DNA from 3 places in the Mesorhizobium abyssinicae genome. Region 3 is predicted to be linked to each of the others. Evidence: predicted binding sites of a transcription regulator. Region 3 holds the regulator's gene; each other region holds the start of a gene.
What was found. The regulator LexA, encoded in region 3, represses DNA repair genes until DNA is damaged. The targets are predictions, from matches to a motif close to TGTTCNNNNTGTGTTCNG.
Positions count from the first base shown of each region.

Region 1: PU724_RS22085 (ATP-dependent helicase) is a predicted target of LexA. The motif match lies at 4,981-4,998, and genes of this name have one in related genera.
Region 2: PU724_RS22990 (ImuA family protein) is a predicted target of LexA. The motif match lies at 2,095-2,112, and genes of this name have one in related genera.

Region 1 is NZ_JARAKC010000010.1:172,742-183,405, forward strand. It holds gene PU724_RS22070 (substrate-binding domain-containing protein) at 1-323, shown strand, start outside; gene PU724_RS22075 (ATP-binding cassette domain-containing protein) at 409-1,206, shown strand; gene PU724_RS22080 (ABC transporter permease) at 1,203-2,249, shown strand; gene PU724_RS22085 (ATP-dependent helicase) at 2,259-4,940, opposite strand; gene PU724_RS22090 (flavin-containing monooxygenase) at 5,061-6,314, opposite strand; gene PU724_RS22095 (helix-turn-helix transcriptional regulator) at 6,586-8,226, opposite strand; gene PU724_RS22100 (glucose/quinate/shikimate family membrane-bound PQQ-dependent dehydrogenase) at 8,477-10,664, shown strand, end outside.
Region 2 is NZ_JARAKC010000012.1:934-11,597, forward strand. It holds gene PU724_RS22970 (HpcH/HpaI aldolase/citrate lyase family protein) at 1-259, shown strand, start outside; gene PU724_RS22975 (DUF1737 domain-containing protein) at 297-503, shown strand; gene PU724_RS22980 (metallopeptidase family protein) at 771-1,202, opposite strand; gene PU724_RS22985 (LysE family translocator) at 1,338-1,970, shown strand; gene PU724_RS22990 (ImuA family protein) at 2,135-3,145, shown strand; gene PU724_RS22995 (DUF6504 family protein) at 3,105-4,562, shown strand; gene PU724_RS23000 (error-prone DNA polymerase) at 4,559-7,837, shown strand; gene PU724_RS23005 (Trm112 family protein) at 8,089-8,331, opposite strand; gene PU724_RS23010 (LON peptidase substrate-binding domain-containing protein) at 8,501-9,172, opposite strand; gene trxA (thioredoxin) at 9,362-10,333, opposite strand; gene PU724_RS23020 (prolyl-tRNA synthetase associated domain-containing protein) at 10,419-10,664, opposite strand, start outside.
Region 3 is NZ_JARAKC010000021.1:30,732-41,395, forward strand. It holds gene trpC (indole-3-glycerol phosphate synthase TrpC) at 1-246, shown strand, start outside; gene moaC (cyclic pyranopterin monophosphate synthase MoaC) at 249-740, shown strand; gene PU724_RS28010 (molybdopterin molybdotransferase MoeA) at 740-1,945, shown strand; gene lexA (transcriptional repressor LexA) at 2,062-2,796, shown strand; gene PU724_RS28020 (ComEC/Rec2 family competence protein) at 2,790-5,249, opposite strand; gene gltX (glutamate--tRNA ligase) at 5,352-6,776, shown strand; gene gltA (citrate synthase) at 6,960-8,288, shown strand; gene lpxB (lipid-A-disaccharide synthase) at 8,334-9,500, opposite strand; gene PU724_RS28040 (LpxI family protein) at 9,490-10,392, opposite strand; gene lpxA (acyl-ACP--UDP-N-acetylglucosamine O-acyltransferase) at 10,379-10,664, opposite strand, start outside.

The sequences.
Region 1 (10,664 bases), on a different contig from region 3:
CTGATATCAAGGCGGTCGGCTATCCCGGCGGCCAGATGCTGGGCAATGTCGCCACCTACATGCAGGCGGCGGGAAGAAAGCCCGGCGAGATCTTCAATTTCGGCTTCGACACCAGCCCGCAGATCGTCGAGGGCTTCAAGGGCGGCTGGGTGCAGCTGACGGCCGACCAGCAGCCGTTCCTGCAAGGCTATCTGCCGATCCTCAGCCTCTGCCAGCAGGTTGTGCTGGGCCTGGCGCCGATGAATGTCGACACGGGCGCCGGCTTCGTCACGCCGCAGAATTACGAGATCGTCGCCGAGCTGGCCAAGCAGGCGCTGCGCTGACCTCCCAAGCCGTCGGCCGGGATTTCGCCCGGCCGGCGGCCCCGGCGAGGAGACCGGCAAGACAGACAATCCGAGCGAGGATCGCATGGGCGAACGCATCATCGAACTGCGCGACATCAAGAAGTCCTATGGCCAGGTCTATGCGCTTGGCGGCGTCAACCTCAGCGTCGACCGCGGCGAGGTGGTCGGCCTGATCGGCGACAATGGCGCCGGCAAGTCGACGCTGATCAAGATCCTGTCAGGCGTGGTCAAGCCGACCAGCGGCGAGATCCTGGTGCGCGGCAAGCCGGTCAGCGGATGGAGCGCGGCGCGCTCGCGCGATGCCGGCATCGAGACGGTGTTCCAGGACCGGGCGCTGGCGGTGCAGCAGACGATCGTGCGCAACATCTTCATGGGTCGCGAACTGACCAGCTGGATGGGCTGGCTGAAGGTCAACAAGGAGATCGAGGAGGCAAGCCGGCTGATGCGCGAGATCGGCTTCACCTCGAAAGTGTTCACGCCGCACTCGATCGTCGGCCAGCTTTCGGGCGGCGAACGCCAGGGCGTGGCGATCGCGCGCGCCATCTACAAGCAGGCGGAGCTGATCATCCTCGACGAGCCGACGACGGCGCTGTCGCTGACCGAGACCGCCAAGGTCTTCCACTTCGTGCGCCAGGTGCGGGCGAGCGGCCGGTCGATCCTGTTCATCGGCCACAACATCCACCACGTCTTCGACATTGCCGACCGCTTCGTGGTGCTCGACCGCGGCAAGGTGGCGCTGACCGCCGACCGCAGCCAGATCAAGTCGGCGGAAGATCTCATCAACTTCATGGAAGACGTGGCGCATCCGGGCGGCCTGCCCGGACTGCACGAGGCGGGCGAAGCGGAGCAGGGAGCGCGATGAGCAAGGCCATGGAACCCGATCTGCAAACTCCCATGGGAAGAACAAGCGGCCAGGCGGGCAAGGAATGGAGCCATCCATCCGACCACTGGCTGCGCGGCTTCGTCATCGACAACCGCGCCGCGCTCGGCACGCTCGGCGTGTTCATCTTCATGATGGCGGTGTTCATCATCGCCAATCCGACGGTGTTCACCACCTGGTATCTCTACAGCTCGGTACTGACGACGCTTCCCGTTGCGCTGTTCGTGGTCGTGCCGCTGGTCTTCGTCGTCACCTGCGACGAGATCGACCTGTCGTTCCCGGCAACGATGGGTTTTGCCTCATGGGTCTTCGCACTGGTCGTGCAGGCCGGCTACGACCCGTTCCTTGGCATCGCCGCCGCGCTGGTCACCGGCACGCTGCTCGGCTTCCTGGTCGGATCGCTGGTCGTCTATGGCGGACTGTCGTCGCTGATCGCCACGCTCGGCATGAATTTCCTGTTGCGCGGCCTGATCCAGATCATCAACGAGGGCAGGTCGATGGCGCTGACCGGCCTTGCCGACAGCTCAGCCTACAAGATCTTCTCGAGCCAGCTCTGGGGCATCCCGGTGCAGATCTTCTGGGCCATCGCCTTCGTGGTTTTCTCGGCGCTGCTCTACAACCGCCACCGCTTCGGCGCGCAGGTGAGGGTGGTCGGCGACAATCCGGACAGCGCCAAGCAGATGGGCATCGACGTCAAGCGCGTCAAAGTCAAGGTGTTCGTCTTCACCGGCATCGGGGCGGCGATCGCCGGCACCTTCTCGGTGATGATCAACTTCACCTGGTGGCCGACGGCCGGCGACGGCTATCTGCTGCCGGTGCTGGCCTCGGTGTTCGTCGGCGGCACGCCGACCTGGGGCGGCATCGGCACGGTGGTCGGCGGCGCGATCGGCGCGGTGACGGTGTCGTTCATCCAGACCGGCGTGGTGGCGGCAGGCCTGAGCGGCTTCTACGTGCAGTTCTTCAACGGGCTGATCATCATCCTGTCGCTGCTCGGCCATAAGTGGAACCAGGCGAGGTATCGGTGAGGGAATTGCTCACACGCCGGTGACAAAGCCGTCCAGCACGCGTTTCTGGCCGGCCTTGTCGAAGTCGATGGTGAGCTTGTTGCCTTCGATTGCGGAAATGTTGCCGTTGCCGAATTTCTGGTGGAAGACGCGGTCGCCGACGCTGAAGGCGGACGGCTTGTCGGCGACGGACTTGGCGACCAGTTCGCCGTCGATGGTGCGACCCTTGACGCTGGTGCGGCCGGCGCCATAGCCGCTATCGGTCTCGCCATAGCCGATGCGCTCGACCTGGTGGCCGGAGCGCGTGCCCCAGTTGCGATCGGTGGCCTCGGTGCGGTTGGCCTGCGCGCGCTGCCAGCCCGGCGTCGAATAGGTGTTGGAGAAGGATTTTTCCTCGCCGATATTGTCGAAGCGCGAGGCGCCGTAGGGGTTCTGCCGGCCGCCGCGTCCGGAGGCGAACGAGCCGCCGCCGTAGCTGTTGCCGTAGCCGCCATAGGAGTTGCCGCTCTCGGCGACCTCGACATGGGTTTCCGGCAATTCGTCGAGGAAGCGCGACGGGATCGTCGATTGCCACAGGCCGTGGATGAGGCGGTTGGAGACGAACCAGATGTGCAGGTTCTTCTTGGCCCGCGTCAGGCCGACATAGGCGAGGCGGCGCTCCTCCTCCAGGCCGGAACGGCCGCCTTCGTCGAGCGCGCGCTGGTGCGGGAACAGGCCTTCTTCCCAGCCGGGGAGGAAGACGGTCTCGAACTCGAGACCCTTGGCCGAATGCAGCGTCATGATCGAGACCGCATCGAGAGACTCGCTCTGCTCGGCCTCCATGACCAGCGCGACATGCTCGAGGAAGGCGCGCAGCGATTCGTACTCCTCCATGGAGCGGATCAGCTCCTTGAGGTTTTCCAGCCGCCCGGGCGATTCGGCCGAGCGGTCGTTCTTCCACATGTCGGTGTAGCCGCTCTCCTCCAAAATGGTCTCGGCGAGCTCGGTGTGCGGCGTGGTCTCCAGCGCCTTTTGCCAGCGCTCGAAATTCGCCGCGACCTCGCGCAGGGCGGCGCGCGGCTTCGGCTTCATCTCGTCGCTTTCGGCGAGGTTGCCGGCCGCTTCCAGCATCGGGATGCGCAGCGCCCGCGCCGTGTCGTGGATCTGGCGGATCGTGGCTTCGCCTAGCCCACGCTTCGGCACGTTGACGATGCGCTCGAAGGCGAGGTCGTCGCCGCCATTGGCGACGACGCGGAAGAAGGCGAGCGCGTCGCGGATTTCCATGCGCTCGTAGAAACGCGGGCCGCCGATGACGCGGTAGCTCAGGCCGAGCGTGATGAAGCGTTCTTCGAAAGCGCGCATCTGGAAGGATGCGCGCACCAGGATCGCCATGTCGTTTAGATTGTGCTTCTGCCGCTGGTAGGCCTCGATGGTCTCGCCGACGGCGCGCGCCTCTTCCTCCGAATCCCAGGCGGCATGGACATGCACCTTATCGTCCTCGGGATCGTTTCGGTCGGTGAACAGCGTCTTGCCGAAGCGGCCTTCGTTGAAGGCGATAAGATGCGAGGCCGCGCCGAGGATATGCGCGGTCGAGCGGTAGTTGCGTTCGAGCCTTATGATGGTGGCGCCTGGGAAATCCTTGTCGAAGCGCAGGATGTTGTCGACTTCGGCGCCGCGCCAGCCATAGATCGATTGGTCGTCGTCGCCGACACAGCAGATGTTGACGGTGGCCGGGCGGGAATTCCCCTTGAGGGGAGGGCGGCCGGGCGAAGCCCGGTCGGGTGGGGTCCTCGCGGCAGTGCTCGACGCCCCTGTGCTCGATGACCGGGCGGTGCCTTCTGCGGCGACCCCCTCCGCCCGCTTCGCGGGCACCTCCCCCTCAAGGGGGGAGGATTGCGGCCGCTGCGCCAGCAGGCGCAGCCACATATACTGCGCGGTGTTGGTGTCCTGGTACTCGTCGACGAGGATGTATTTGAAGCGCCTGTGGTAGTCCTTCAGCACATCCGGATAGGCGCGGAAGATGCGGATCGGATGGCAGAGCAGGTCGCCGAAATCGCAGGCGTTCAGGGTCTGCAGCCGCTCCTGATAGGCCTTGTAGAGCTCGCGTCCCTTGCCGTTGGCGAAGCTGCGGGCGTCGCCCTCGGGGATGTCGGCGGGGCCGAGGCCCTTGTTCTTCCAGCCGTCGATCATCTGCGCGAACTGCTTGGCCGGCCAGCGCTTGTCGTCCAGTCCCTCGGCCTGGATGAGCTGCTTGATCAGACGCACGACATCGTCGGTGTCGAGGATGGTGAAATCGGATTTCAGCCCGGCGAGCTCGGCGTGACGGCGCAGCAGCTTGACGCCGATCGAGTGGAAGGTGCCGAGCCACGGCATGCCCTCGACATTGCCTTCGCCGATCAGATGGCCGATGCGCTGCTTCATCTCGCGCGCCGCCTTGTTGGTGAAGGTGACGGCGAGGATCTGCGAGGGGAAGGCCTTGCCGGTGGCGAGGATGTGGGCGATGCGGGTGGTGAGCACGCGCGTCTTGCCGGTGCCGGCGCCGGCCAGCACCAGAACCGGGCCTTCCGTCGTTTCGACGGCCAGCCGCTGCTCGGGGTTCAGCCCCTTCAGATAGTCGGGCGCGCTGTTCTGGCCGCTGCGGGCGGCCATGGCGCGCGCGGCTATGCCGGACGGGGCCGCGGGCCGCGCATTCGGTTCGTCAAAAAAGGGCATGTCTTCCGAAAAGCCGGACATTGCCCCCGAATGTAGTGATTCGGCAGCGAAAGGCCAGAAGTGTCTACGTTTTGTTCTGGTTTGGCGACACGATTGCCGGGCGTGGTGGCTTTCCAGCGCCCGGCAAGCGCCTCGAAGCGCTTATCCGGCGGCTGCCCGCATGCGCTCGCCTATCTTGTCGGCCACGTAGCCGGCATCGCGCGCCGCGCCGTGGATCATGGTGGAGGAGGTCGAATGCTGGAAGTGCAGGCCGCAGACATACAGTCCCGGCTCGCCTTCGACGGCGCCGCGATACTGCTTCACCCGGCCGGTGTCGTCGAAGATCGGCAGCTTGATCCAATCGAGCCCGGCCCGGAACCCGGTGCACCAGATAATGTTGGCAACGTCGAGAAGCTGGCCGCCGTCGAGCAGCGGCTTGCCGTCGCGAGCACCGGCGACGCGAGGGACCCGGCGGACGCCGGCGGCGTCCAGATCCTGCGGCTTGACCCGGATCAGCGGCAGGCCATGCGACAACTGCTCCGGCTTGGCCCTGCGGCCCATCGGCGTGTCGACGGTGAGCAAACGGTGGAAAACGATGCGCAGGACGACCGGCAGGACCAGACGCATCGCGAAATAGCCATTGTAGGCGACCGGGATGTGGCCCGGATGGCGGCCCGACAGCCACACCTGATGCGTTCGCGCGACATCCATGGCGATTTCCGCACCGGAATTGCTGGCGCCGACCAAAAGCACGCCACCTGCCTTGAGCTGTTCCGGGTTCTTGTAGGCGACCGAATGCAATTGCCGGATCGACGGATCGAACGACGCCGCGAAATCCGGAATTTTCGGCTTCTGGTAGCTCGAGGCGGCGGCGACGACGTGCCTGGCAATGTAGCGGGTCTGGCCTGATGTGACGACGTAGCGCTCGCCGGAGCGGGTCACCTCGTCGACCTTGACGCCGGTGCGCACCGGCAAGGCAAACCTTCTCGCATAGGCCTCGAGATAGTCGGCCATTTCGTCCTTGGTCGGGAATGAATAGCGCGCGGCGGGGAACGGCATGCCGACCAGACTGTCGAAGCGTGCCGGCGTGAAGAGGCGCAGCGAATCCCAGCGCGAGCGCCAGATATCGCCGACGCGTTCGCGGCCCTCCAGGATGACGAACTTCACCCCCTTGCGGGCGAGGTGATAGCCGACGGAAAGGCCGTTCTGGCCGGCGCCGATGACGACGACGTCGACATGTTCTTCCCTGAGCGCGGGCCGCGTCTCGTCGCCTGATGATGGATCGCTGCCGGTTGCCTGCAGCGCATCGGCCTCCAGGTGCATGAAGGCCGCGCCCTGTTCCAGCAGGGCGCCGGCGCGTTCCCTGGTCTCGGCGATGCGGATATTGTGACGGCCGCGCAGGGTCATTGCCTGCATCGCGGCCGTTCCGGATATCGAAGTCGGGTTCATGATCGCTCCATCTGGTTCGTCACTGGCGGACCAAAAATAAGGGAACGGCGCCGCGGCGCTTCGGGGAGACACCTCACGAGTCAGAAAAATGCGATGGGGATTTTTCCCCATGCCGCTAGAGCGGTTCATCGTTTCACGGAAACGCCGAACCGCTCTATCTCTTTGTTTTGACGCAATTCCGGACGGAAAACCGTTTCACACTTTTCCTGGAATTGCTCGAGGTCAGAAAATCGTTGCGTCAGAGCAGGCCGTTCTGAAAGCCGTAGGCTGTGGCAGCCGCGCGCGAGTTGACCGCCAGCTTGTCGAATATGTTGCTGAGATGCCGGTCGACGGTCTTTTCGCTGAGACCTAGGTCGGTTGCTATCGTCCTGTTGGTCTTGCCGGTGGCGACAAGGCCAAGAACTTCGATCTCGCGCCGGGTCAGCCCGTGCGAAGGCAAGCTCGTCGGCCGGGTCAGTGCGGCGACCCGGGCGAGGTCGGGCGCGGCGCCGAGGCCGGCAAAAACCGTACGGGCGGCATCGAATTCGAGCTCGGTGCCGTCTTCGTCGCCAAGCATGCGGCAGGCCTGCCCTGCAAGCACGCGCAGCCGCGCCTCGAGATAGGGAGCGCCGGCACGCTGCCAGGTCGTCAGCGCGGCGCGGAAATGGCCGAGCGCGGTCGCGGCGCTGCCTTCGTGCAAGTCGATCTCGCCTCTCGCCTGCGAGGCCATCGCCGCCAGGATGTCGGTCGCGAAACGGCTGGCGATCGCTTCCAGCTCCTGGCAGGCGTCGCGTGCCTCCTCGATTGCGCCGGCGGCGATCATGATCTCGACCAGGGCCGGCAGCAGGCGGGCGCGGCCGAGTGGAGCCTTGGTCGTGGCGAGCACGCGGCGAAGGGTTGCCGCAGCCTGTTCGGCCCGGCCCTGCGCCAGCCGCAGCAGCGCCATGCCGGGCTGCGGTTCGAGCCCGAGCCTGCTGGCAGTGCGGTAGAGGTCCTCGGCGGCGGCGAACTCGCCGCGCAAGCGATGGATTTCGGCCTCCTGGTAGGCCGCGCCCGCCGCCGCCTCGCTGGCGGTGGTATGGGCCAACGACGTCGTCGCGCGGCGTGCCTCGGCGATCGCGTCCTGCCAGGCGCCGTTCAATTCCATGATCTCGGCGCGGTGCAAAAGGCAGACGCCGTTGAACTGGACAAGCTGCGGCTGCGTTCCGCACCAGTTCGACAGCGCCTCGGTCCATTCGCGCGAGCGGTCGAGCGCATAGACCTGCCGGCATGCGGCGATGAGGTTGCAGTAGATCAGGCCGGTGACGATGGGCGAGAGCTTTCCGTCGACGGCCGGCAGCATGGCCTCGTCGAGCGAGGCGATGCCTTCGTCGATCCGGCCCTGCCGCACCAGTGCACGGCCGAGATAGCATCTGGCGAAGGCGACGAGGTCGATATCGCAACAGCGCTCGCCGATCGCCAGGGCCTGGCTCGCCAGCGGCGCGGCGGCCGGATCGTTACCCGTCATGAGTTCCTTCTGGGCCGCCAGCAAGATCAGATAGCCATGCGCCGCGCATTCGCGACCGAAGCCGTCGGCCAGGCGCTGGGCCTGCTGGATGCAGGCCGTCGCGTGGCCTTCCTCGCCGAGGGCAAGAAGCCGGAAGCCGCGAAAGAACGCCCAATACGCCGCCCGGTCGTAACGGCCCGCCTCGACATAGGCCTCGAACAGACGGTCACCGGCGACCTGGCTGTCCTGATCGCGGTCGAGCATGGCGGCCGACCAGAGCTGTCGTTCGAGATCGTCCGGGCCCAGCGGCGCGATCGCGTCCGTGGCCTGCAGAAGCGCGAACGCATCCGCCCATGCCCGCTGCGCGTAGGCGTGGCGGGCCTTTTCAAGCAACGAGGCGGCGTCGGCCTTCATCGGCAAAGCATAGCATCGCCCGATTGCCGGCAGAAGAATGGCGACCGCCAGGCTTCGTCATTTCGACGTGAACGGCAGGACCGAGCAATGCGCGCGACATCGTTGGATATTGTCCTGCTAATTTGACACCTCGCGCGAGCGGGCAGAAAACTACGGCGGCGAGGTGAAACAGACTCGAAAGCGCGTTACGGTTGCATTTGGCGACGGCGGTTTCCGGACGCTCGCCTGCTGCGCCTGAAGGAGTGTCGTCATGGCAACCATCCTCACCGCCGTAATCCTTGCTCTCATCGGTCTGGTTCTTGGCGGCGGCGGCATCCGGTTGGTGATGCTCGGCGGCAGCTGGTACTACGTCATTGTCGGCCTTGCTTTCCTAATCACCGCCTGGCTGCTGTTCCGGCGCAGGTCGACAGGACTTTGGCTCTATGCGGCGATCGTGATCGGCACGCTGTGCTGGGCGGTGTGGGAAGCCGGCTTCGACTGGTGGGATCTGGGTCCGCGCGGCGGCGTCATCGTGCTTTTGGCGCTGTGGCTGCTGACACCATGGGCGAGGCGAGGGCTCACCGGTCCCGATGGACGCGCGCCGCTGATCCTGGCGGTGCTGGCCTCGCTGGCCGTGGCCGGCTATTCGATGACCGCCGATCCAAAGGACATTGCCGGCGAACTCAGCGCCGACAAGGTGACGCCGACGGCCGATCTCGGCGGCAACGTGCCGGAAGGTGAGTGGCACTTCTATGGGCGCACGCCCTATGGCCAGCGCTATTCGCCGCTCAACCAGATCACCGTGGACAACGTGGCTTCGCTGCAGCCGGCCTGGACGTATCGTACTGGCGACGTGAAGGGTCCGGACGACATCGGCGAGACGACCTATCAGGTGACGCCGCTGAAGATTGGCGATGCGCTCTACATCTGCACGCCGCACAATTTCGCCATCGCCATCGATGCCACGACCGGCAAGGAGAAATGGCGCTTCGACCCGAAGATCAAGCTCGATCCCAACCGCCAGCACCAGACCTGCCGCGGCGTGTCCTATTATGCCGACGGCAAGATCGCCGCCGGCCAGCCGTGCGCCGCGCGCGTCTATCTGCCGACCTCCGACGCGCGGCTGATCGCGCTCGACGCCGCGAACGGGCAGGTGTGTGCCTCCTTTGCGGAGGGCGGCACGCTGAACTTGCTCGCCAACATGCCGTATCCGAAGTCGGGCTACTACTATTCGACCTCGGCGCCGCTCATCGTCGGCGGCAAGATCATCGTCGGCGGCGCGGTCAACGACAATTATTCCACGCAGGAACCGTCGGGCGTCATCCGCGCCTTCGACGTCGACAGCGGCGCGCTGCTGTGGAACTGGGATTCCGGCAATCCGGACCAGACGACGCCGCTGCCGGCCGGCCAGACCTACACCAACAACTCGCCCAACATGTGGTCGACGCCGAGCACCGACGAGAAGCTCGGCCTGCTCTACGTGCCGCTCGGCAACCAGACGCCGGACCAGCTCGGCGCCGGGCGCAGCGCCAATGTCGAGAAATTCTCGTCCTCGATCACCGCGCTCGACCTCAACAGCGGGCAGGTGCGCTGGGTGCGGCAGACCGTGCATCATGACCTTTGGGACATGGACGTGCCGGCGCAGCCATCGCTGGTCGACATCACCACGTCGAGCGGCGTCGTGCCGGGGCTGGTCGGGCCGACCAAGCAGGGCGATCTTTACGTGCTCGACCGGCGCAGCGGCGAGCCGATCATTCCCGTCAAGGAGGTGCCGGCCCCGGGCGGCGCGATCGAGGGCGACCACACCTCGCCGACGCAGCCGGAATCGGACCTCTCCTTCAATCCGAAGCCGCTGACCGGCGCCGACATGTGGGGCATCACCATGTTCGACCAGCTGGCCTGCCGGATCGAGCTCAAGGGCCTGCGCTATGAGGGCCGCTACACGCCGCCATCCGAGCAGGGCTCGCTGGTCTATCCCGGCAATTTCGGCGTCTTCAACTGGGGCGGCGTGGCAGTCGATCCTGTCCGGCAGGTGATGTTCGGCATGCCGACCTACCTGGCGTTCAAGTCGCAGCTCATCCCGCGCGACCAGGTGCCGCCACCGGACGAAGGGCGCGGCAGCGAACAAGGGCTCAACCGCAACGAGGGCGCGCCTTACGCGGTGGTGATGGGGCCGTTCCTGTCGCCGCTCGGCATCCCTTGCCAGGCGCCGCCATGGGGTTTTGTGGCCGGCGCCGATCTCAGGACCGGCAAGATCGCCTACAAGCACCGCAACGGCACCGTGCGCGACATGACGCCGCTGCCGCTGCCGTTCAAGGTCGGCGTGCCTGGCATTGGCGGGCCGATGATCACCGCCGGTGGGGTCGCGTTCCTGGGGGCGGCGGTCGACGATTATCTGCGCGCCTATGATCTGACGACCGGCAGGCAGCTTTGGAAAGCCAGGCTGCCGGCCGGCGGCC
Region 2 (10,664 bases), on a different contig from region 3:
TGCCCGCGAATGCGTGGAAGCCGCCGCCATGGGCTTCGACGGCAAGTCGCTGATCCATCCGGCGCAGATCGAGGCGGCGAACCGCGCCTTCGTGCCGGCGCCCGAGGCTCTTGCCCAGGCGCGCGCGGTGAAGGCGGCCTTCGCGCTTCCCGAAAATGCCGGCAAGGGCGTCATCGCGCTCGATGGCAAGATGGTCGAGCGGCTGCATCTCGCCCAGGCCGAGAAACTGCTGGCGAAGGCCGCCGCCATCGGCGCATGATGGTCCTAAACGAAATCACCCACCACAGAGACGAACCATGAAACTCTACCGCTTCCTGTCCGCTCCCGACGATTCCAGCTTCTGCCACAAGGTGACGGCGGCGCTGAACAAGGGCTGGCACCTGTTCGGCTCGCCGACCTACGCCTATGACAAGAAGACCAAGTCGATGCGCTGCGGTCAGGCCGTGGTGAAGGATGTCGAGGGCCACGACTACACGCCCGACACCAAGCTGAGCGATTGGTAGACGCGGGATTCCAGCCGGCACCCTTCCTCTCCCTCCGGAGGGGGGAGAGGTGGCGCTGCGAAGCAGCGACGGAGTGGGGGAAGCCGGTCCTCAAAATGCGGCGTCGCCGTCAATTCACCACAGCGCCTCAGTCAAGGCGCGACACCGCCCAGGCTTGAATAGCAACGCTCGGCAGAGTCGACCCCCACTCCGTCGAGCTTCGCTCGACACCTCCTCCCCCGATCGACGGGGGAGAGGAAAGGCGCGATGCGATTTCGCGAAAAGGCTCTAGGCCGTCTGCTCCGCCGCTTCCTCGATCCGCTCCATGTCGTCGTCCGACAGGCCGAAATGGTGGCCGATCTCGTGGATCAGCACATGGGTGACGATGTCTCCCAGCGTCTCCTCGTTCTCGGCCCAGTAGTCGAGGATGGCGCGGCGGTAGAGCGTGATGCGGTTCGGGCCCTCGCCGGTCTGCGGGTTCCAGCGCTCGGCGATGCCGCGCCCCTCGAACAGGCCGAGCAGGTCGAACGGCGTTTCCAGCGACAGATCGTCCATGATCTCGTCGGTCGGGAAGTCGGCGATCTGGATGACGATCTCGCCGGTCAGCTTGCGGAAATCCTCCGGCAAATGAGCGTAAGTCTCCAGCGCCAGGAACTCCATTTCCTCCATCGACGGCGAAAGCTGGTCGTGCCAGGTGCGGGTCTTGTAGATGCGGGCCATTCTTTGTCCTTTGATCCCGGCATATAGGCTTTCGCGCCGGTCGAGGCAAATGATGCGGCAATTCCGTTGCATATCCTTTGCCGCTGCCGGGGAATCGGCTATCCGTCGGTTCCGGCCATGTATCAGGAGCTCCTCATGCCGGACCTTTCCACCCTTGGACTTTTCGCCATTGCCTGCCTCGCTTTGACCGCGACGCCGGGGCCGGACATGCTGTTGATCGCTTCCCGCAGCGCCAGCCAGGGGCGCGCGGCTGGCCTGGCGACCTATGTCGGCATCGCCGCCGGCACCTATTGCCATGCGCTGGCCGCTGCCTTCGGCCTGTCGCAACTGTTTCTTGCCGCGCCCATCGCTTACGACATCGTGCGTTACGCCGGCGCTGCCTATCTGGCCTATCTCGCCTGGAAAGCGTTCCGCTCCGACGGGGCAGCGCTTGCGCCGGTCGCCGGCCTTGCACGCCACTCGCAAGGACGCATCGTCCGGCAGGGGCTGTTGACCAATCTCCTCAACCCGAAGATGGCGCTGTTCGTGCTGGCGCTGTTCCCGCAGTTCGTGCAGCCGCAGGCCGGGTCCGTGGCGGGGCAGATACTGGTGCTGGCAACCGTGCTCAACCTGATCGGGCTGGTCGTCAACGGTCTGGTCATCCTGACCGCCAGCCGGATCGGCGCGGCACTCTCGAGACGGACGCGGTTTCAGCGGGCCCCGCAGCTGTTGCTGGGAACCGTCTTTGCCGGGCTTGCGGCCCGGCTGGCCTTCGGTGGCCAGCGCTAAAGCAATTCCAGGAAAACTGTGAAGCGGTTTTCCATCCGGATTGCGTCAAACGAAAGCGTACAATGACAGAGGAATAAATTCACAATGACTCTGCTTGACTCTTCCGGACCGCTCTGGAATCTATAGGAACATAACAGGAACAATGCTGCTGAGAGTTGACCGTCATGGCGATGACCGCCGTGGCGCGGGAGACTGTTTTTGCCCTGCGCCGCCAGATCGCGAAGATCGAGGGAACGCTGCCCGAGCGCCTGGCGGCGCCGGCCGGCGCGTCGCCTGATGACCGCGACATCGCCGATGTCACGGTGGTCCGGCGCGGCCTTGCCGTTGCCGCGCCGGATGCCTTCCTGCGCACCGGCATCGCGCCGCTCGACGCCGCCCTCGGCGGCGGCCTGCCGAAGGCGGCGCTGAGCGAGATCCATGGCACTGAAACCCGCGACGCCGGAGCCGTCGCCGGCTTTGCCCTGTCGCTTGCCGGCCTGATCCTGACGCGGCAGCCGGGACTGCCGGTGCTGTGGGTCGGCACCTCGGAAATCTTCCGCGAGGCCGGCTTCCCCTATGCCGGCGGACTTCGGAGCCTGTTCGGCATCGCGCCCGAGCAATTGCTGTTTTCCGAGACGCCGAGGCTGCTCGACGCGCTGTGGATCGCCGAGGAAGCCGCCCGCATGACGACGCTCGCCGCCGTCATCCTCGAAATCCGCGGCAGCCCGCGGCCTCTCGACCTCACCGCGACGCGGCGTTTGCACGCCCGCGCCCAGGACGCCGGCCGGCCGGTGTTGCTGCTGCGCCAGGCTGGCGAGGCCGAGCCGACCGCCGCGCCCGTGCGCCTCATCGTGTCGGCCGCGCCCTCGGCAAGCCGCGCGACGATCGCCGGGCCGCTGGCCGGCTCGATCGGCCGTCCCGCCTTCACCGTCAACATCGGCAAGAGCCGCACCGCGCTCCCCGGACAATTCACACTGGAGTGGAACCCCGATGAACATGTTTTCGAGGAAAGAAGGACCCAGGAAGAACGGGCAACGAATCCTGTCGCTGTGGTTTCCGCATCTCGCCGCCGACCGCATCCTGCGCCAGCGACTGGGGCGGTCCTGGCGTTCCCGGCCGTCGCAGCACCTGCCTCTGGTGATAAGCCACCGAGACATGAACGCCCAGCGCATCGCCGCCCTCGACGAGCGGGCTGAGGCGCTCAGGCTGAAGCGCGGCATGGGCATCGCCGACGCGCGCGCCATGCACCCGACGATCGACATCGTCGAGGCCGATCCAGAGGCCGACCGCCGCCTGCTCGAAGGCCTCGCCGACTGGTGCGACCGCTACACGCCTTTGGTGGCGATCGACGGCGCCGACGGCCTGTTCCTCGACGTCACCGGCTGCACCCATCTGTTCGGCGGCGAACGCGCCATGCAGGACGAGATCCTGTCGCGCTTCCTTGAGCAGGGTTTCGATGTCCGCGCCGGGCTCGCCTCGACCCCGGGCGCCGCCTGGGCGGCGGCGCATTTTCACGGCGACCGGATCGTCGCCGGCGGCGAGGAGGAGACGCTGCTGGCGCCCTTGCCGCTCTCGGCGCTGCGCATCGAGCCGGAAACGCGCGCCAGCCTGGAAAGCGTCGGCCTGCGCACGGCGGGCGCGGTGATGGCGGCGCCCCGCGCCCCGCTTGCCCGCCGCTTCGGCGCCTCTTTGCTGCTGCGCCTCGACCAGGCGCTCGGCCGCCTCGACGAGGCGGTGTCGCCGCGCCTGCCAGTGGCGCCGCTTTCGGTCGAGCGCCACCTGGCCGAGTCGGTCGTGCTGACCGACGACATCGAGCGGCTGGTGAGCCGGCTGGCCACGGCGCTGAAGGGCGACCTCGAGCGGCGCGGCGAGGGCGCGAGGGCGCTCGCTCTGCTGCTCTTCCGCGTCGACGGCGCCGTCAGCCGCATCGCCGTCGGCACCTCGCGCCCGCTGCGCGAGCCATCGCTGATCCGCAGGCTGTTCCACGAGCGGCTTGCCGCACTCGAGCAGGACATCGACGCCGGCTACGGCTTCGACCTCGTACGCCTCTCGGTACTGTCGGCGGCGGCCTTCGACATGCAGCAGGCCGATCTCACCGGCGAGGCCAACGACGATGACGCCGATATCGCTTTATTCGCCGACCGCGTCCGCGCGCGGCTCGGCGAGGCCGCGGTGCTGCGGCCGGTTGCCGTCGAGAGCCATTTGCCGGAGCGCGCCGTCGCCATCGTCCCCTTCTCCGAGGCGCCGCAAAGGCGCGCGCCGCTCAAGCGGCCGGAGCGCGCCGTTCCGCCGGTGACCATCTATCCACCGGAACGGCCGATCCGCCTGTTCCGTTCGCCCGAGCCGATCGAGGTGCCGGCCACCGAGATGCCCGAGGGCCCGCCGATGAATTTCCGCTGGCGGCGCGCGCTCTACCGCGTCGCCCGCGCCGAAGGACCGGAACGCATCGCCGCGGAATGGTGGCGAAGGCTTCCCGGCGAGGAGGAAGCGCCGACCCGCGACTATTTCCGTATCGAGGACAGCGATGGCCGCCGCTACTGGCTCTACCGCCAGGGCCTCTACGGCGCGTCGGAGGCGCCGCCGCGCTGGTTCATGCACGGGGTCTTCGCATGAACGCGCTCGCCGCCACCGCCTATGCCGAATTCGGCATCCAGTCGAATTTCTCCTTCCTGCGCGGCGCCTCCAAGCCCGAGGAACTGGTGGTCGCGGCGAAATACCTCGGCTTCGCCGCGATCGGGCTTGCCGACCGCAACACGGTGGCCGGCGTCGTGCGCGCCTGGCAGCAGGCCAGGGTGGAGACGCTTGCCTATCATCCCGGCTGCCGCCTGGTGTTCGGCGACGGCACGCCCGACATCCTCGCCTATCCGCGCGACCGCGCCGGCTGGGGGCATCTGTGCCGCATGCTGACGCAGGCCAATCTGCGCGACGAGAACGAGAAGGGGGCGACGCTGCTGAAACTGAGCGACCTCCTCGAATGGGGGGATCTGATGTCGCTGGCGGTGCTGCCCGAATTGTCGTCGGACCCGGATGGCAATCTCGCAATGATTAGCCGGCTTAAGGATCGCTTTGGCGCGGCGCTGCGGCTTGCCGTGGCGCCCGACTATCGCGGCAATGACCGTTTCCGCGTCGAGCAGTCGGCGGCGATGGCAGACCGGCTGGGCGTGCCGCTGATGGCGACCAACGACGTCCTCTATCACAGCCCCGGCCGCCGCTCGCTGCAGGACGTGCTGACGGCGATCCGCCTCAACACGCCCGTTTCCCAGGTCGGGCTGGAGCTGGCGGCCAATGCCGAGCGCCATCTGAAGCCGCCGCAGGAAATGGCCAGGCTTTTCCGGCGCCACTCGCAAGCGCTGGCGGAGACGCTGCGCTTCGCCGGCGAGCTGACCTTCTCGCTCAGCGACCTCGAATACAACTATCCGGACGAGCCGACCGAATCCGGCCTGGGGCCGCAGGCCGAGCTCGAGCGCCTGGCCAGGGAAGGGGCGGCGACGCGCTATCCAGCCGGCGTCCCCGCCGCCGTGATGAAACGCATCGGGGAAGAACTCGCCCTGATCGAGCGGCTGAACTATGCGCGCTACTTCCTCACCGTTTACGACATCGTCAAATATGCCCGCAGCCAGCATATCCTGTGCCAGGGCCGCGGCTCCGCCGCCAATTCCATCGTCTGCTTCTGCATCGGCATCACCGAGGTCGGCCCCGACCGGATCGACACGCTGTTCGAGCGCTTCATCTCCGAGGAGCGCAACGAGCCGCCCGACATCGACGTCGACTTCGAGCATGAAAGGCGTGACGAAGTCATCGCCTATATCTACCAGAAATACAGCGCCAAGCGCACCGCGCTCGCCGCCGCCGTCATCAGCTATCGCGGCCGCTCGGCATTGCGCGAGGTGGCCAAGGCCATGGGCCTGTCCGAGGATGTCCGCACCGCCTTGACCAGCTCGATCTGGGGTTGGTCGACCTCCGAGCTCGGCGAGAAGGAGGCAGCCGCCGGCGGCATCGACCGCAGCGATCCGCTGGCCAGGCAGGTGATCGAACACGCCAACGAGATCATGGGCTTTCCCCGGCATCTGTCCCAGCATGTCGGCGGCTTCGTCATCACCAGGGACCGCCTCGACGAGGTCGTCCCCATCGTCAAGACGGCGATGGACGAGCGCAAGATGGTCGAATGGGACAAGGACGACCTCGACGCGGTGAAGATCCTCAAGGTCGACGTGCTGGCGCTCGGCATGCTGACCTGCCTGAAGCGCGCCTTCACACTTCTCACGCAGCATTATCCGGACGCCCGGGACGCCTATGGCCGGCCCTATGTGCTGGCTTCCCTTCCGGAGGAGGATCACCGTGTCTATGACATGATCTGCCGCGCCGACACGCTCGGCGTCTTCCAGATCGAGTCGCGCGCCCAGATGTCGATGCTGCCGCGCCTCAGGCCGCGCGCGTTCTATGACCTGGTCATCGAGGTGGCGATCGTGCGGCCGGGTCCGATCCAGGGCGACATGGTGCACCCCTATCTGCGCCGCCGGCAGGGCAAGGAGCAGGCCGAATATCCCAAGCCGGAGCTGGAGGAGATCCTCGGCAAGACGCTGGGCGTGCCGCTGTTCCAGGAACAGGCGATGAAGATCGCCATCGTCGCCGGCGGCTTCCGGCCGGGCGAGGCCGACGAATTGCGCCGCGCCATGGCCACCTTCAAGCGCACCGGCACGATCGGCAACTACCGCCAGCGCATGATCGACGGCATGGTCGGCAAGGGCTACGAGCAGGCCTTCGCCGAGCGCTGCTTCAAGCAGATCGAAGGCTTTGGCGAATACGGCTTTCCCGAAAGCCATGCCGCCTCCTTCGCGCTGCTGGTCTACGCCTCCTGCTGGTTCAAGACCTTCTACCCGGATGTCTTCTGCGCCGCGATCCTGAATTCGCAGCCGATGGGTTTTTATCAGCCGGCACAGCTCGTGCGCGACGCCCGCGACCACGGCGTCGAGGTGCGCGAGGTCGACATCAACTTCTCCGTCTGGGACTGCACGCTGGAGCAGACCGCCTTCGATCCGGCTCGCGTGCTTGCCCGCCATGCCGAAATGCGCGGCGTGATCGAAACCGGCCATGCCGTCCGCCTCGGCTTTCGCCAGATCAAGGGCCTGTCGGAGGAGCGCATGACGCTGTTCGTCGAGCGGCGCGGCGCCGGCTACGAGACCGTGCGCGACGTCTGGCTGCGCTCCGGCCTCGATGTCGGCGAGATCGAACGATTGGCCGAGGCCGACGCCTTCCGCTCGATCGGCCTCGACCGCCGCGCCGCGCTCTGGGCGGTGCGCGCGCTCGACGGCAAGAGCGCCGCCGAGAGATTGCCGCTGTTCGACCAGCCGAGGGTCCGCCTGCGCGAGCTGGAGCCGGAGACCAGGCTGCCGACAATGCCGCTCGGCGAGCATGTCATCCACGACTACCGCTCGCTCGGCCTGTCCTTGAAGGCGCATCCGGTGGCCTTCCTGCGCGAGCGGCTCGACCGCGCCGGCGTCATACCCAATGCGCGCCTCCCGTCCGTCAAGGACGGCCGGCGCGTCTCCGTCGCCGGCCTCGTGCTGGTGCGCCAGCGCCCCGGCAAGGGCAACGCGATCTTCCTGACGCTGGAGGACGAGAATTCCGTCGCCAATGTCATTTTCTGGGAGAGGACCTTCACCCGCTTCCGCCCCATCGTCATGGGCGCCCGCTTCGTGCGCGTCACCGGCAAGCTGCAGCAGGAATCAGGCGTCATCCACATCGTCGCCGAGAAGATCGAGGACCTGACGCCGTGGCTGACCATGCTTTTGGAGGAGGTGACCCCGGCTCTGCCCCCCCCGCCGGACATCGCCGTGCTATCGGACAAGGCGGAAAGCGTCATGCCCAGGGGGCGGAATTTTCAGTAGGCGGCCTACGCCTTCGCTCGTTGCCACGGTGCAGGCCTTCAATGCCGGCGGGACAGCGCCCCCCTCTGTCCTGCCGGACATCTCCCCCACTTGGGGGGAGATCAGACGTCACCCTGGCTTTCGCCAATCGCCAGCGTTGCAGAATGAGCGGAGCGCCGATGCTGCCAATCTCCCCCCTCGAGGGGGAGATGGCCGGCAGGCCAGAGGGGGTCGGTTCGACCGGATGCGACCCCTCTATTCGCCGTACCCACTCACGCCGACCCGCCGAGCCGCGGCGGCGACAGCAGGTCCTCGGCCGAAATCGTCCGCGCCTCCGAGGGCAGCATGATCGGGATGCCGTCGCGCACCGGATAGGCAAGTTTGGCCACGCGCGAGATCAGCTCGCCGCGCTCCGCATCCCAGGTCAGCGGACCCTTGGTCAGCGGGCACGCCAGCAGCTCCAGCAGCTTCGGATCGACACTGGCCTTCTGTCCGTCACGTCCTTCCGCAGCCATTGCACTTTTCCCTGTCCGACTGGTGCCTAAGGTGTGTTGAGATACAGGTCAGGCCCAGTCGAGAATGGTGGCTTCCGAGAACCGGGGCGGAGCGTACTTGAAGTACGTGAGCACCGGAAGCGCAGGAAGCCGCCGTTTGCAGGCCGGCCTCACCTGAATATCGATACACCTACTGCAGGCTCGAGCCAAAATCCTCACCCTCGCGCGCCAGCGCCATCTCGGTGATGGCGATCAGCGTTTCGGCGCGCGTTTTCAGGTCCGCCGCCTCGAGCAGCGCCTGTTTCTCGGCCGGCCCATAGGGCGCCATCATCGACAGCGCGTTGACCAGCATGGCGTTCTCGGCGCGGCTGACGCTCTCCCAGTCGGCTTCGAGATCGTTGGCCTGCAGATAGGCCCGAAACGCCTTCAGCAGCGACGGCCGGTCGACCTCGGCGCCGGCGCGGTCTTCGTCGAGATCGGCGAGGAAGGGCGCGATCCGGCATTGCCGGAACGGCGTCTTGGTGGCGGCCTCATGCGTGATGCGGAAGCGGCAGACGCCTTGCAGCGAGATCAGGTAGCGGCCGTCGCCGCTCTCGGCCAGCGAGATGATGCGCCCGGCGCAGCCGACGCTGCACAGTTCCGGCTCGCCGTCGTCGCGCAGGGCGCCGTCGAGGCTGGGCTGGATGATGCCGATCAGCCGCGCGCCGCCGACCGCCTCGTCGACCATCTGCAGATAGCGCGGCTCGAAAATGTTGAGCGGCATGCGCCCGCCCGGCAACAGCAGCGCGCCGGCAAGCGGAAACACCGGGATCGTCGCCGGCAGATCGGCGCCACGCCGGTAATGCGCGTTTCCCGCCTGCAATCAGCCCTCCGATCGCCTGAAGCGTGTCAAAGCCGCGATCTCCTCCTCGCCGCCAAAAGGCTACTCGTGCCTCCAAGCTGTGTCGAGATTCAGGTCAGGCCGGCCTCACCTGCAAAATCAACGCAGCTTAATCTGGCGCATTCGCGACAGGCCGCAAGCCCATGCGGCAAAAACAGCCGGCGAACCGCCTCAGGAAAACAGCAGCGACGACAGTTTGCGCCGTGCGCCAAGCGTCGCCTCGTCGGTCATGCCCCAGGCTTCGAAGAATTTTAACAGCTGCGCCTTGGCGCCGTCGTCGTTCCAGCTCCGGTCGGCCTTGATGATCGCCAGCAGATTGTCGGCGGCTTGCGTCCGCTCGCCGCGGGCATTCTGGATCATCGCCAGGTCGAAGCGCGCCTGGTGGTCGCCGGGATTGGCGGCAAGGCGGCGCTCGAACTCGGCCGGATTGCCGAGCGAGGCGGCCTGCGCGGCGAGCGCGATCCTGGCGCGCAGCGCGGCAAGTGGCGGCGCGTCCTTCTTGTCTTCCGGCGCCCGCGCCAGAATGGCCTCGGCGCCTTCCGTGTCGCCGGCCTCGAACAGCAGTTCGCCGAGCCCGGCGATCGCCTCGATCGTTTCCGGCGCCTGCTCGAGAATGGCGTCGTAGATGTCGGCCGCGGTCTGCGCGTCACCGGCGCCGCGCGCTTCCGCCGCCGCCGCCAGCGCCTCCGCCACCTGGTTGCCGGCGCCGTTCTTGCCGCCGACCTTCTTGATGAACTCTGCGATCTGGCTTTCGGGAATGGCGCCCATGAAGCCGTCCACCGGCTGGCCGTTCTTGAAGGCGATGACCGCCGGGATCGACTGGATGCCTAGCTGGCCGGCGATCGAGGGGTGGTCGTCGATGTTCATCTTAACCAGCTTGACCGAGCCGCCGGCGGCCTTGACCGCCTTTTCGAGCTGCGGCGTCAATTGCTTGCAGGGGCCGCACCACGGCGCCCAGAAGTCGACCAGCACCGGCTGGCGGCGCGATTCCTGGACGACGTCGGCGGCGAAGCCGGCCGTCGTCGTGTCCTTGATCAGGTCGGCCGGCGCCTCGCCGAGCGAGAGCTTGGGCTCGCCGCCGCCATATTGCACGGTCGTGGCATACTGGCCGCCACTGTTGCCGAATGGATTGTTGTCGCTCATGTCATTGCCCTTCCGGTCGCGCCGCCGGCCAGCGGGAGGCGCGACAATTCTTGCTGGAGGTCAGTTTTCGCCATCCATGTGGCGATCATGACGTGACTTTCAAGATAACAGCATCGTGTCCGGTTGCCTCGACGAATCTGACGAGATCGGCCGATGCGATCGAAGTTGTCGCCTCGTTGGTCAGCGGATGCGCGTTGATGACGGCATGGCTCATCAACTCCTGGTCGAGAAAGACCTTGACCCGCCGCTCGCTGTCGTTGATCAGCCCGAAGACGGTGACTGCGCCCGGAATGACGCCGAGCAGTTCCATCAGCATTTCCGGCTTGCCGAA
Region 3 (10,664 bases):
ATCAACAACCGCGACCTCAGGACGTTCGAGACCAGCCTCGGCGTTTCGGAGCGGCTGGCGGCGATGGTACCGGCCGACCGGCTGCTGGTCAGCGAGAGCGGCATCTTCACCCATCAGGACTGCCGCAGGCTGGAGAAGAGCGGCATCGGCACCTTCCTTGTCGGCGAGAGCCTGATGCGGCAACAGGATGTCGCGGCGGCGACTCGCCTGCTTCTGACAGGCAAGGCGCCGGCCGAGGCCGTCTGACGATGGCGGCCGCCCTCACCCATCTTGGCGCCTCGGGCGAAGCCAACATGGTCGACGTCGGCGACAAGGCCGAAACGGTGCGCACCGCGATCGCCGAGGGCTTTGTCTCGATGCGCGCCGAAACGCTGGAGATGATCCTTGCCGGCGACGCCAAGAAGGGCGATGTGCTGGGCACCGCGCGCATCGCCGGCATCATGGCGGCCAAGCGCGCGCATGAACTGATCCCGCTCTGCCATCCGCTGCTCCTGACCAAGGTTTCCGTCGATATCGAACCGGACAAGTCGCTGCCCGGTCTCAAGATCACCGCGCTTGCCCGTGTCACCGGCAAGACCGGCGTCGAGATGGAAGCGTTGACGGCGGCCTCTGTCGCCTGCCTCACCATATACGACATGGCCAAGGCCGCCGACCGCGCCATGGTGATCTCCGGCATCAGGCTGGTCGAAAAGACCGGCGGCAAGTCCGGCGACTACAAGTCGGCCGGGGCGGGCGCCTGATGGCGCTGGTTCCTGTGGCCGAGGCGCTCGAGCGCCTGCTGGATGGCGCGGCGCCGCGGGCCAGCGAAAGCGTCGCACTGATCGACGCCGCCGGCCGGGTCCTGGCCGAGCCTGTGGTGGCGCTGCGCACGCAGCCCCCCTTCAACGCCTCAGCCATGGACGGCTATGCGACGCGCGCCGCCGATGTGGCATCCGTGCCGGCGCGGCTTCCGGTGATCGGCATTGCGCCGGCCGGCCGCGGCTTCGAAGGCAGCGTCGGCACGGCGCAAGCCGTGCGCATCTTCACCGGCGCGCCGGTGCCGCAAGGCGCCGACACCATCGTCATCCAGGAGAATGTGCAGGACCTCGGCGGCGGCACGATCGAAGTGACCGAGCCGACCGCTGAAGGGCGCAACATCCGCCGCGCCGGGCTCGACTTCGTAGAAGGCGATGTGCTGCTGGAAAAGGGCCGGCTGCTCGATCCGGCGGCACTGTCGCTGGCGGCATCCGCCAACCACCCGCGCCTCATTGTAGTGAAGCGGCCGCTGGTCGCCATCATCGCCACCGGCGACGAACTGCTGCCACCCGGCAGCGAACTCGGTCCCGACCAGATCATCTCGTCCAACGCCTATGGCGTCGCCGCCGCTGCGCAATCGGTCGGCGCCCGCGCGCTCGATCTCGGTATTGCCGCCGACCGCAGGGAAGCGATCGCCGCGCTGGTCAGGCAGGCCGTCGAGCAGCAGGCCGATGTCATCGTGACGCTTGGCGGCGCCTCGGTCGGCGACCACGATCTCATTCACGACGTGCTGACCGGCGAGGGCATGACGCTCGATTTCTGGAAGATCGCCATGCGCCCGGGCAAGCCGCTGATGTTCGGCCGGCTGGGACCCGCGCGCTGCATCGGCCTGCCCGGCAATCCGGTAGCGAGCCTGGTCTGTTCGCAGCTGTTCCTGAAGCCGTTGCTGGCGCGGCTCGGTGGCCGCGCGTTCACCCAGGACATTCGCGGGGCGCGGCTGGGCGCCGCGATGCAGGCAAACGATCTGAGGCAGGATTACGTGCGCGCCGTCGCCCGCGAAGAAGCCGGCTCACTGGTTGCGACGCCCTTCGGCATCCAGGACTCCTCGATGCTGCGCACGCTGGCCGACGCCAACGGCCTGGTCGTGCGCGAGCCCTTCGCGCCTGCGGCCGCTGTGGGCGATGCCTGCCGCGTGCTGATGCTACGCTGAACAAAACGTCAACGCATTCATTAAACTTTAAACGGTTGCGGAACACAACTGGAACAGATAGTGTTTGTTCTGGGTTTGTTTTTCTGATTCTGGTTTCAGAACCCGTGGGGGCCGCCATGCTGACGCGCAAACAACATGAACTCCTGATGTTCATCCATGAACGGCTGAAGGAAAGCGGCATTCCGCCCTCTTTCGACGAGATGAAGGAGGCGCTTGATCTGGCTTCGAAGTCGGGCATCCACCGGCTGATCACGGCGCTGGAGGAGCGCGGCTTCATTCGCCGGCTGCCCAACCGGGCGCGTGCGCTGGAAGTGCTGCGCCTGCCCGATTCGATCGCGCCTGGCCTCAATGCCGCGAAGAAGTTTTCGCCGAGCGTCATCCAGGGAAGCCTCGGACAGGGCAATCTCGGCCGGCAGATCAAACCGGCGTCGCCGTCGCGGACCCCCAGCAATGACGACGACGCTGTGTCGGCGGTGTCGATCCCGGTAATGGGCCGCATCGCCGCCGGCGTGCCGATCGACGCCATCCAGCACCAGACGCATTCGATCTCGGTGCCCCCGGACATGATCTCGGGCGGCGAGCATTATGCGCTGGAGGTGAAGGGCGACTCGATGATCGAGGCCGGCATCTTCGACGGCGACACCGTCATCATCCGCAACGCCGACACGGCGAGCCCCGGCGAGATCGTTGTGGCGCTGGTCGACGAGGAAGAGGCGACGCTGAAGCGCTTCCGCCGCAAGGGCGCATCGATCGCGCTCGAAGCCGCCAACCCTGCCTATGAGACCCGCATCTTCGGCCCTGACCGGGTCAAGGTGCAAGGCAAGCTGGTCGGCCTGATCCGGCGCTACTGAGCGGACGGCGCCAGTTTGACCACCGGTTTTTCGGGTCTCTGGTAGGGCGGCAGTCCCCTCGCCTCGCGAGAGTATTTGCGCTGCTCGTGCCATGGCCGGTAGGGCTTTTCGACAGCGTAGCGGATTGTTGCTTGCGCGGTCGCCGATTGCGGATCGAAGAAGACGGCGGCGCTGCCGGAGCGGGCGAGCTGACGTTTGGTGACGACGAGGGCCAGCGAATTCCAGCAGGGACTGTAGGCGGTGGCGTCGTCGATGACGATCAGGTCGGCGAAGGCGCAGGCCGGCCGCGCCGTCTTGCGGTTTTCCGCGAGCGCCACGATTGCGCCTGACGGATGTCGGGCAAGGCATAGCCCGTCCCTGCAGTAGAATGGCGAGCCCGGCGGCAGGTCGAGCGGTTCGATATCGAAGCGTGCATCCCCTGTCTCGAAGGTCTCCGGCTCGACGATGGTCTCGGCCACCAGCGCGCGTTTCCAGTTGTCGGTGGTGAATTCATTCGACCGCACCCGGTTGACGGCAAGCTCGCCGCCGCCGATCGGCATCGCCACCAGATGAGCATCCTCCGAGATCAGCACATCGGGCGTGCGGGTATTGGAAACCGTCATCAGGCCGGCCACAGCGAAGGGGATCGCCGCAAGTCTCAGCCAGGTCGTGGCCATGGTCGCGATGACCAGCGCTATCGTCACGAAAAGCACCGACTGGATGGAGATCAGCCCGACGGCATCGACCGGCGAGCGTTCGGAGATCCACCCGGAAATCGCAATCATCGCGGTCAGGCCCTTGCCCATCAGATACAGGAATGGCCAGTCGAGACCGAACGGCATCGTCAGGGCGCTGGCGACCCCCAGGAACATGACCACCGAAACGATCGGCATGACGGCCAGGTTGGCGAGCAGGCTGAGCGGCGACACGCGCTGGAAGTGCCAGATGGCGAAAAGCGCCGTAGCGCTGCCGGCGATGATTGAGGTCATGGCAAGGCCGCCCATCCCCATCACCAGCTTTCGCGACGCAAAGTGAAGGAACGATCGCTTCGGCACCGGCGCGGTCGTCCTGTCGGCCCGATAGTCCGACCAGCCGGCATAGGCGCCGACCAGGGCGGCGGTGGCGGCGAACGACATCTGGAAACTCGGGCCGACCACTTCGTGCGGCGACACAAGAATGACGGCGATGGCCGAGATCGCCAGATTGCGCATGGTGAGCGCGGCCCGGTCGAAAAGTACGGCGACAAGCATCACCGCCAGCATGATGAAGCTGCGTTCGGCGGCGACCACAATGCCGGAGAAGACGAGGTAAGCGGCGATCGAGAGGAGCGCGGCGGCGGCGGCATATTTCTTGACCGGCCGGCGCGAGGCGAAGTCGGGAAACAGCGCGAAGGCGCCGCGCAGCAGAAGCATGATGGTGCCGGCAACCAGCGCCATGTGCAGGCCGGAGATGGAGATGATGTGGTAGATGCCGGTGCGCCGCATCGCCTCGTTGATCTCATCGGGAATGCCTGCGCGCACGCCGACGATCAGCGCCGCCGCGATCTCGCCCTCCGGGCCGCCAACCAGGCCGCGAATATGGTCGGCGATGCTCTCCCGCGCCTTCTCGATCGCGGAAGCGAGGTTCGCCGTCGCTGGCGCCTCTTGGCTGGCTATTGTCTTTGGATTGCCGAGGAAAAAGCCGCTGGCGCCAATGCCCGAAAAATAGCTGTCGAAGGAGAAGTCGTAGCTGTCCGGCCGCACCGGGCCGGTCGGCTGCAGCAGCCTTGCATAGCCCGTCAGCAGCGAGCCGGCGGTCATGTCGGCGGGTACTTTCCGCGCCGAAAGCCTGACCCGCTCCGGCGCGTAGCGCAGTTTTGGGTGGGCGGTGGAGATCACATCGATAGTCAGCCTGACGCGGCCGTTCTCCATCTCCTCCAGGCTTACGAGGCGGCCGGTCAGGCGGGTCTGGATCTCGGAACCGAGCATCGGGGTCGCGGCGCGCCAGGTCTCGACCTTGGCGGCGAGAAAGCCCAGGGCGCAAAAGAACGCCGCCATGAAGAGGAGATGCGTCTTTGGCCGTGAGCGCGAAACCAGCGCGCAGACAGCCATGAGCGCCACCGCCGCAAGCGGCCTGTAGGGATCTGGCTCTGCGTTCAGCGAGAAATAGAAGATCACGCCGGTCGCCAGGAATACCGGCACCAGCAGAAAGCCGATGCCGCGATCAAGCTCGGTCGTGGCAGCGTTGCCGATGCTGCGGTGAAACGCCGGCCATGACACGCGGCCAAGCTGCTTGCGGAGCCGCGTGATGGTTGCCGTTGGCGAGGCCGGGCGGAATCCGTCGTCATCGGTCGGCAAAATCTCTTTGGCCGGACGCGGCTCCGGAAGTGAAACCGGCGCGGCATCGGCAGGCACGGTGTCGGCAAACAGCAGTCGCTCGCTGACGCCAGCTGTCGTCCCCTCGCCCTCCTCCGCGCCCCGGCCTCGTCCAGCCATCAGATCTGCCCCTTGCGCCCCAGACCTCCTATGCTACATGAACGCCGAAAACGCGAAAGTCCGCGCCACCACGTCTGCTTCCTGTGCCAGCCTGAGAGTGCCATGTCCGACAAGGTCGTCACCCGTTTTGCCCCCTCGCCGACAGGCTACCTGCACATTGGCGGGGCGCGCACGGCGCTGTTCAACTGGCTCTATGCGAAGCACACCGGCGGCACCATGCTGCTGCGCATCGAGGACACCGATCGCGAGCGCTCCACCGAGGCGGCGACCGCTGCCATCCTGGACGGACTGACCTGGCTCGGCCTGTCATGGGACGGCGAGGCCGTGTCGCAGTTCGAGCGCGCGCCGCGCCATCGCGAGGTCGCGGAGGAGCTCGTGCGCCTGGGCAAGGCCTATTACAGCTACGAGACGCCCGCGGAGCTCGAGGCGATGCGCGAGGCGGCGCGGGCCAAGGGCCTGCCGCCGCGCTACAACGGCCAGTGGCGCGACCGCGACCCGTCCGAGGCGCCTCCCGGCCTCAAGGGTGCCATCCGCATCAAGGCGCCGACCGAAGGCGAGACCGTCGTGCACGACCGCGTGCAGGGCGAGGTGCGCTTTCCCAACAAGGACCTCGACGATTTCATCATTCTGCGCTCGGACGGCAACCCGACCTACATGCACGCCGTCGTCGTCGACGATCACGACATGGGCGTCACCCACATCATCCGCGGCGACGATCATCTGACCAACGCAGCGCGCCAGACGGTGATCTACAACGCCATGGGCTGGGATGTGCCGTCGATGTCGCACATTCCGCTGATCCATGGCGCCGACGGCGCCAAGCTGTCGAAACGGCATGGCGCGCTCGGCGTCGAGGCCTATCGTTCGATGGGCTATCTGCCGGAGGCCCTGCTCAACTATCTCGCCCGCCTCGGCTGGAGCCATGGCGATGACGAAGTCATGTCGATCAAGGACATGATCGGCTGGTTCGACATCGGCGACGTCAACAAGGGCGCCGCCCGCTTCGACTTCGCCAAGCTCGAGGCGCTGAACGGCGTGCATATGCGCAAGATGGACGATCATGCGCTGTTCGACATCTTCGTCGCCACCCTACCCTATCTCGAAGGCGGCCCGGCGCTCGCCGCCCGGCTCGACGACCAGAAGAAGGCGCAGTTGCTCGCGGCCCTGCCCGGCCTCAAGGAGCGCGCCAAGACGCTGGTCGAACTGGTCGACGGCGCGGGGTTCCTGTTTGCCGAGCGGCCGTTGCCGGTCGACGAGAAGGCGGCGGCGCTGCTTTCCGGCGAAGCGCGCGCCGTTCTGCGTGGCGCCCATGCGACGCTGACGGCGGTCTCTGGCGACTGGACGGCAGCTACCGCCGAGGCCGCGATCCGTGACTTCGCGCAAGCCGGCGGCCACAAGCTCGGCGCCGTGGCGCAGCCGCTGAGAGCCGCGCTGACCGGCAGGAGTACATCGCCCGGCGTGTTCGACGTGCTTGCCGTGCTTGGCCGCGAGGAAAGCCTGGCGCGCATCGCGGATCAAATCGATTAGGAGCGAACTGGCCCAAGAAGATTGGCATTGAAAGGCGCGTTTCGCAGTGCAACATTAGGCCTTGGCCCAATCTGGCACGCACCTCCTAAAATGCGGTGGCGAGTACGCGCATTCCGGTGATTTCGACGTGTCGTTTTGCAGGAATTTGCCTTGCCGGCATGAGGAAACAAGAAGGAGTTTCTAATGAGCGAAGCTGCAACAAAATTGGACTTGGGGGCCAACCCGCGCGAGTCGACCGCCAAGCTGGAACTCGCCGGCAAGACGCATGAATTCAAGGTGCGAAGCGGTTCGGTCGGGCCCGACGTCATCGACATCGGCGCGCTCTACAGCACCACCGGCGCCTTCACCTACGATCCCGGCTTCACCTCGACGGCAAGCTGCGAGTCGGCCATCACCTTCATCGACGGCGACGCCGGCATCCTGCTTCACCGCGGCTATCCGATCGACCAGCTCGCCGAGCATGGCGACTTCCTCGAGGTCTGCTACCTGCTGCTCTACGGCGAATTGCCGACCAAGGCGCAGAAGGACGACTTCGATTACCGGGTGACGCGCCACACCATGGTGCATGAGCAGATGTCGCGCTTCTTCACCGGCTTCCGCCGCGATGCGCATCCGATGGCTGTCATGTGCGGCGTGGTCGGCGCGCTGTCGGCCTTCTACCACGACTCGACGGACATTTCGGATCCCTACCAGCGCATGGTCGCCTCGATGCGCCTCATCGCCAAGATGCCGACGATCGCGGCGATGGCCTACAAGTACCACATCGGCCAGCCCTTCATTTATCCGAAGAACGAGCTGAACTTCGCCGCCAACTTCCTGCACATGTGCTTTGCGGTGCCGTGCGAGGAGTACAAGATCAATCCGGTGCTGGCGCGCGCCATGGAGCGCATCTTCATCCTGCACGCCGATCACGAGCAGAACGCCTCGACCTCGACGGTGCGTCTTGCCGGCTCATCGGGCGCCAATCCGTTTGCCTGCATCGCCGCCGGCATCGCCTGCCTGTGGGGCCCGGCGCATGGCGGCGCCAACGAGGCGGCGCTCAACATGCTGGGCGAGATCGGCCATGTCGACCACATCCCGGAATTCATCGCCCGCGCCAAGGACAAGAACGATCCGTTCCGGCTGATGGGCTTTGGCCATCGCGTCTACAAGAACTACGATCCGCGCGCCAAGATCATGCAGAAGACCGCGCATGAGGTGCTGGGCGAGCTCGGCATCAAGGACGACCCGTTGCTCGACATCGCCATGGAGCTGGAAAAGATCGCGCTCACCGACGCTTATTTCATCGAGAAGAAGCTCTATCCGAACGTCGACTTCTATTCCGGCATCACGCTGAAGGCGCTGGGCTTCCCCACCACCATGTTCACCGTGCTGTTCGCGGTCGCCCGCACCGTCGGCTGGATCGCGCAGTGGAAGGAGATGATCGAGGATCCGCACCAGAAGATCGGCCGGCCGCGTCAGCTCTACACGGGCGCCGCCGAACGCGACTACGTGCCGATCGCCAAGCGCTGATCGCGCCCGAGCGAAAAGGTGAAAAAGCGCCCGCGAGGGCGCTTTTTATTTGATGTGTCGCAGAACGACCTCGGCGGCGATATCGCCTGACGGTCTGTCCGTCGCCATGCGCCGCGCGATCTCGGCGAAACCGTCCTTCTGCCAGGCGCGCATGCCGGTGTCGGAAAACAGCGTCTCCAGTTGCCTGGCGAGGTTCTCCGGCAGGACATACTGGTCGTAAAACTCCGGAACCAGGGTCCGGTCCGAGATCAGATTGGGCAGCAGCGCCGACCAGACGGAAATGAGATGCGGCATGACCAGCCGCGCGACGGGATCGAGCTTGTAGCACGACACCATCGGCACGCCCGACAGGGCCAGTTCGAGCGATACCGTTCCCGAGGCGATCAGCGCGGCATCGGCCTTGCCGAAGGCCTGCCATTTGCGTTCGGGCTCGACGATGATCTCCGGTTTGTCGTCCCAACTGGCGACCGAAGCCCTGACCAGCTCGGTGACGTGCGGCACGGTCGGCAAGAGCAGACGCAGGCGATGCCCGCGCTGGCGCAGGATCGACATCGTCTTGCCGAACGGCTCGATTAGCCGGCGTACTTCGCCACGACGGGAACCCGGCAGCACCAGCAGCGTCTTGACGCGATCCCCCGCCAGGTCCCGCGGCAGGCCTTGCGCCTTGGCGGCGCCAAGCACGCCAGGATCCCGCGCCAGGCGATGCCCGACATAGGTGCCAGGCGGACCGCCGAGGCGGGCGAGCGCCTTCACCTCGAAAGGCAGGATGCACAGGATATGGTCGACATAGGGCTTCATCGCCACCGCCCTGCCCGGTCGCCATGCCCAGACACTCGGGCAGACATAGTGGACGATCGGAATCGACGGGTTGGCGGCACGCACCTTCTTCGCCACGCGCAACGAGAAATCCGGGCTGTCGATGGTGATGAGGCAGTCGGGTTTTTCGGCCGCGATCATGCTTGCCGTCTGGCCGATCCGCCTGATCAGGCGCGGCAGGTCGCGCAGGATCGCGCTGAACCCCATCAGCGCGATCTCGCTGCCGTCGAACAGGGATTTCAGGCCGAGCGCCTGCAAGTGCCGACCGCCGATGCCGAGAAGCTGAACATCCCGGCCCGTCGTCCGCTTCAGCGCCGCGACGATGTCGGCGCCCAGCAGGTCGCCCGATTCCTCGCCGCAGACGACGGCGACCTTCAGCGACTTGCTAGTGGCCATGAGCCGGCTCCTCGGCGGGCAGGCCGATGATGAAAAGGCCGAGCGCATTGGCGCGCGCGATCGTATCGGGACCTTCAAGGATCAGCGAGCGGCCGGCTTCCACGGCAATCCCTGCCAGCCCTGCCTCTTGCGCCGCCTCGACCGTCCGCGGGCCGATGGTTGGTAGATCGGCGCGCAATTCCTGGCCGGGCTTGGCGCATTTGACAAGCACGCCGCGGGTCTTGCCGGCCAGCCGGCCATGGTCGCGCAGTTGCCTGGTCCGCTCAAGCAGTCCGTTGGTGCCCTCTATGCCTTCCAGCGCGATCGCCCGGCCGCCGATGGCGATGGCAGCCTGGCCGATATCCAGCGCGCCGATCGCCTTGGCGGCCACCCCGGCGGCCTCGATGTCACGCCAGTCGGCTTTGCTTGGCTCAGCCTGGGTCAAAGGGCCCTTGCCGGCGAGCAGTTCGGGCACGATCTCATGCGCTCCGACGACCTTGATGCCGCGCTTTTCCAGAAAGCGCGTCAGGATCCGCAGCAGGCCGTCATCTCCGCGCGCCAGCCCCATCACCACCGTCGGCACGACCGCCAGCAGGCCAAGGCTCGGCCGCATGGCGCTTAATTTCGGCCTGCGCCTGATCTCGCCGGCCAGCACGAGATGGCTGATCCGCTTGCGCCTGAGCAACGGGACCAGCGAGCCGAAGTCTTCGAGCGCGAGTTGCTCGGCTTCATAGACGGCGAGGTCCTGCTTGCGGTCGACCTCGCCTTCGGCAGCGATGATGACGGGCGGGTGCCCTTGCCTTGCCAGGCTGGCCGCGACTTCCACCGGCAGGCTGCCGCCGCCGGCGATGATGCCGACCCTGGAGCCCGGCGCGAGGTCTAGCTTGGCTCCGGCAGCCTCAGCCTTCGTCATCGGCATCGTCGCCGTCGCCGCCCTTGAGCGACGGGACGGCATAGTGCCGCTTGCCGCGACTGGCGACGAAATCGATGATTTTCATGGCCGTCGGCGAGGAGGCGAATTCCGCCTTGGCGAACTCGATGTTCTCGCCGACGGTCCGCGAGCGGTCGAAGATCGTCCGGTAGGCCTTGCGCAACAGGTGGATCTCGGCGCGCGGCAGGCCCGAGCGCTTGAGGCCGACGATGTTAAGGCCGCGAAGGCTGGCGCGGTTGCCGACGGCGATCGCA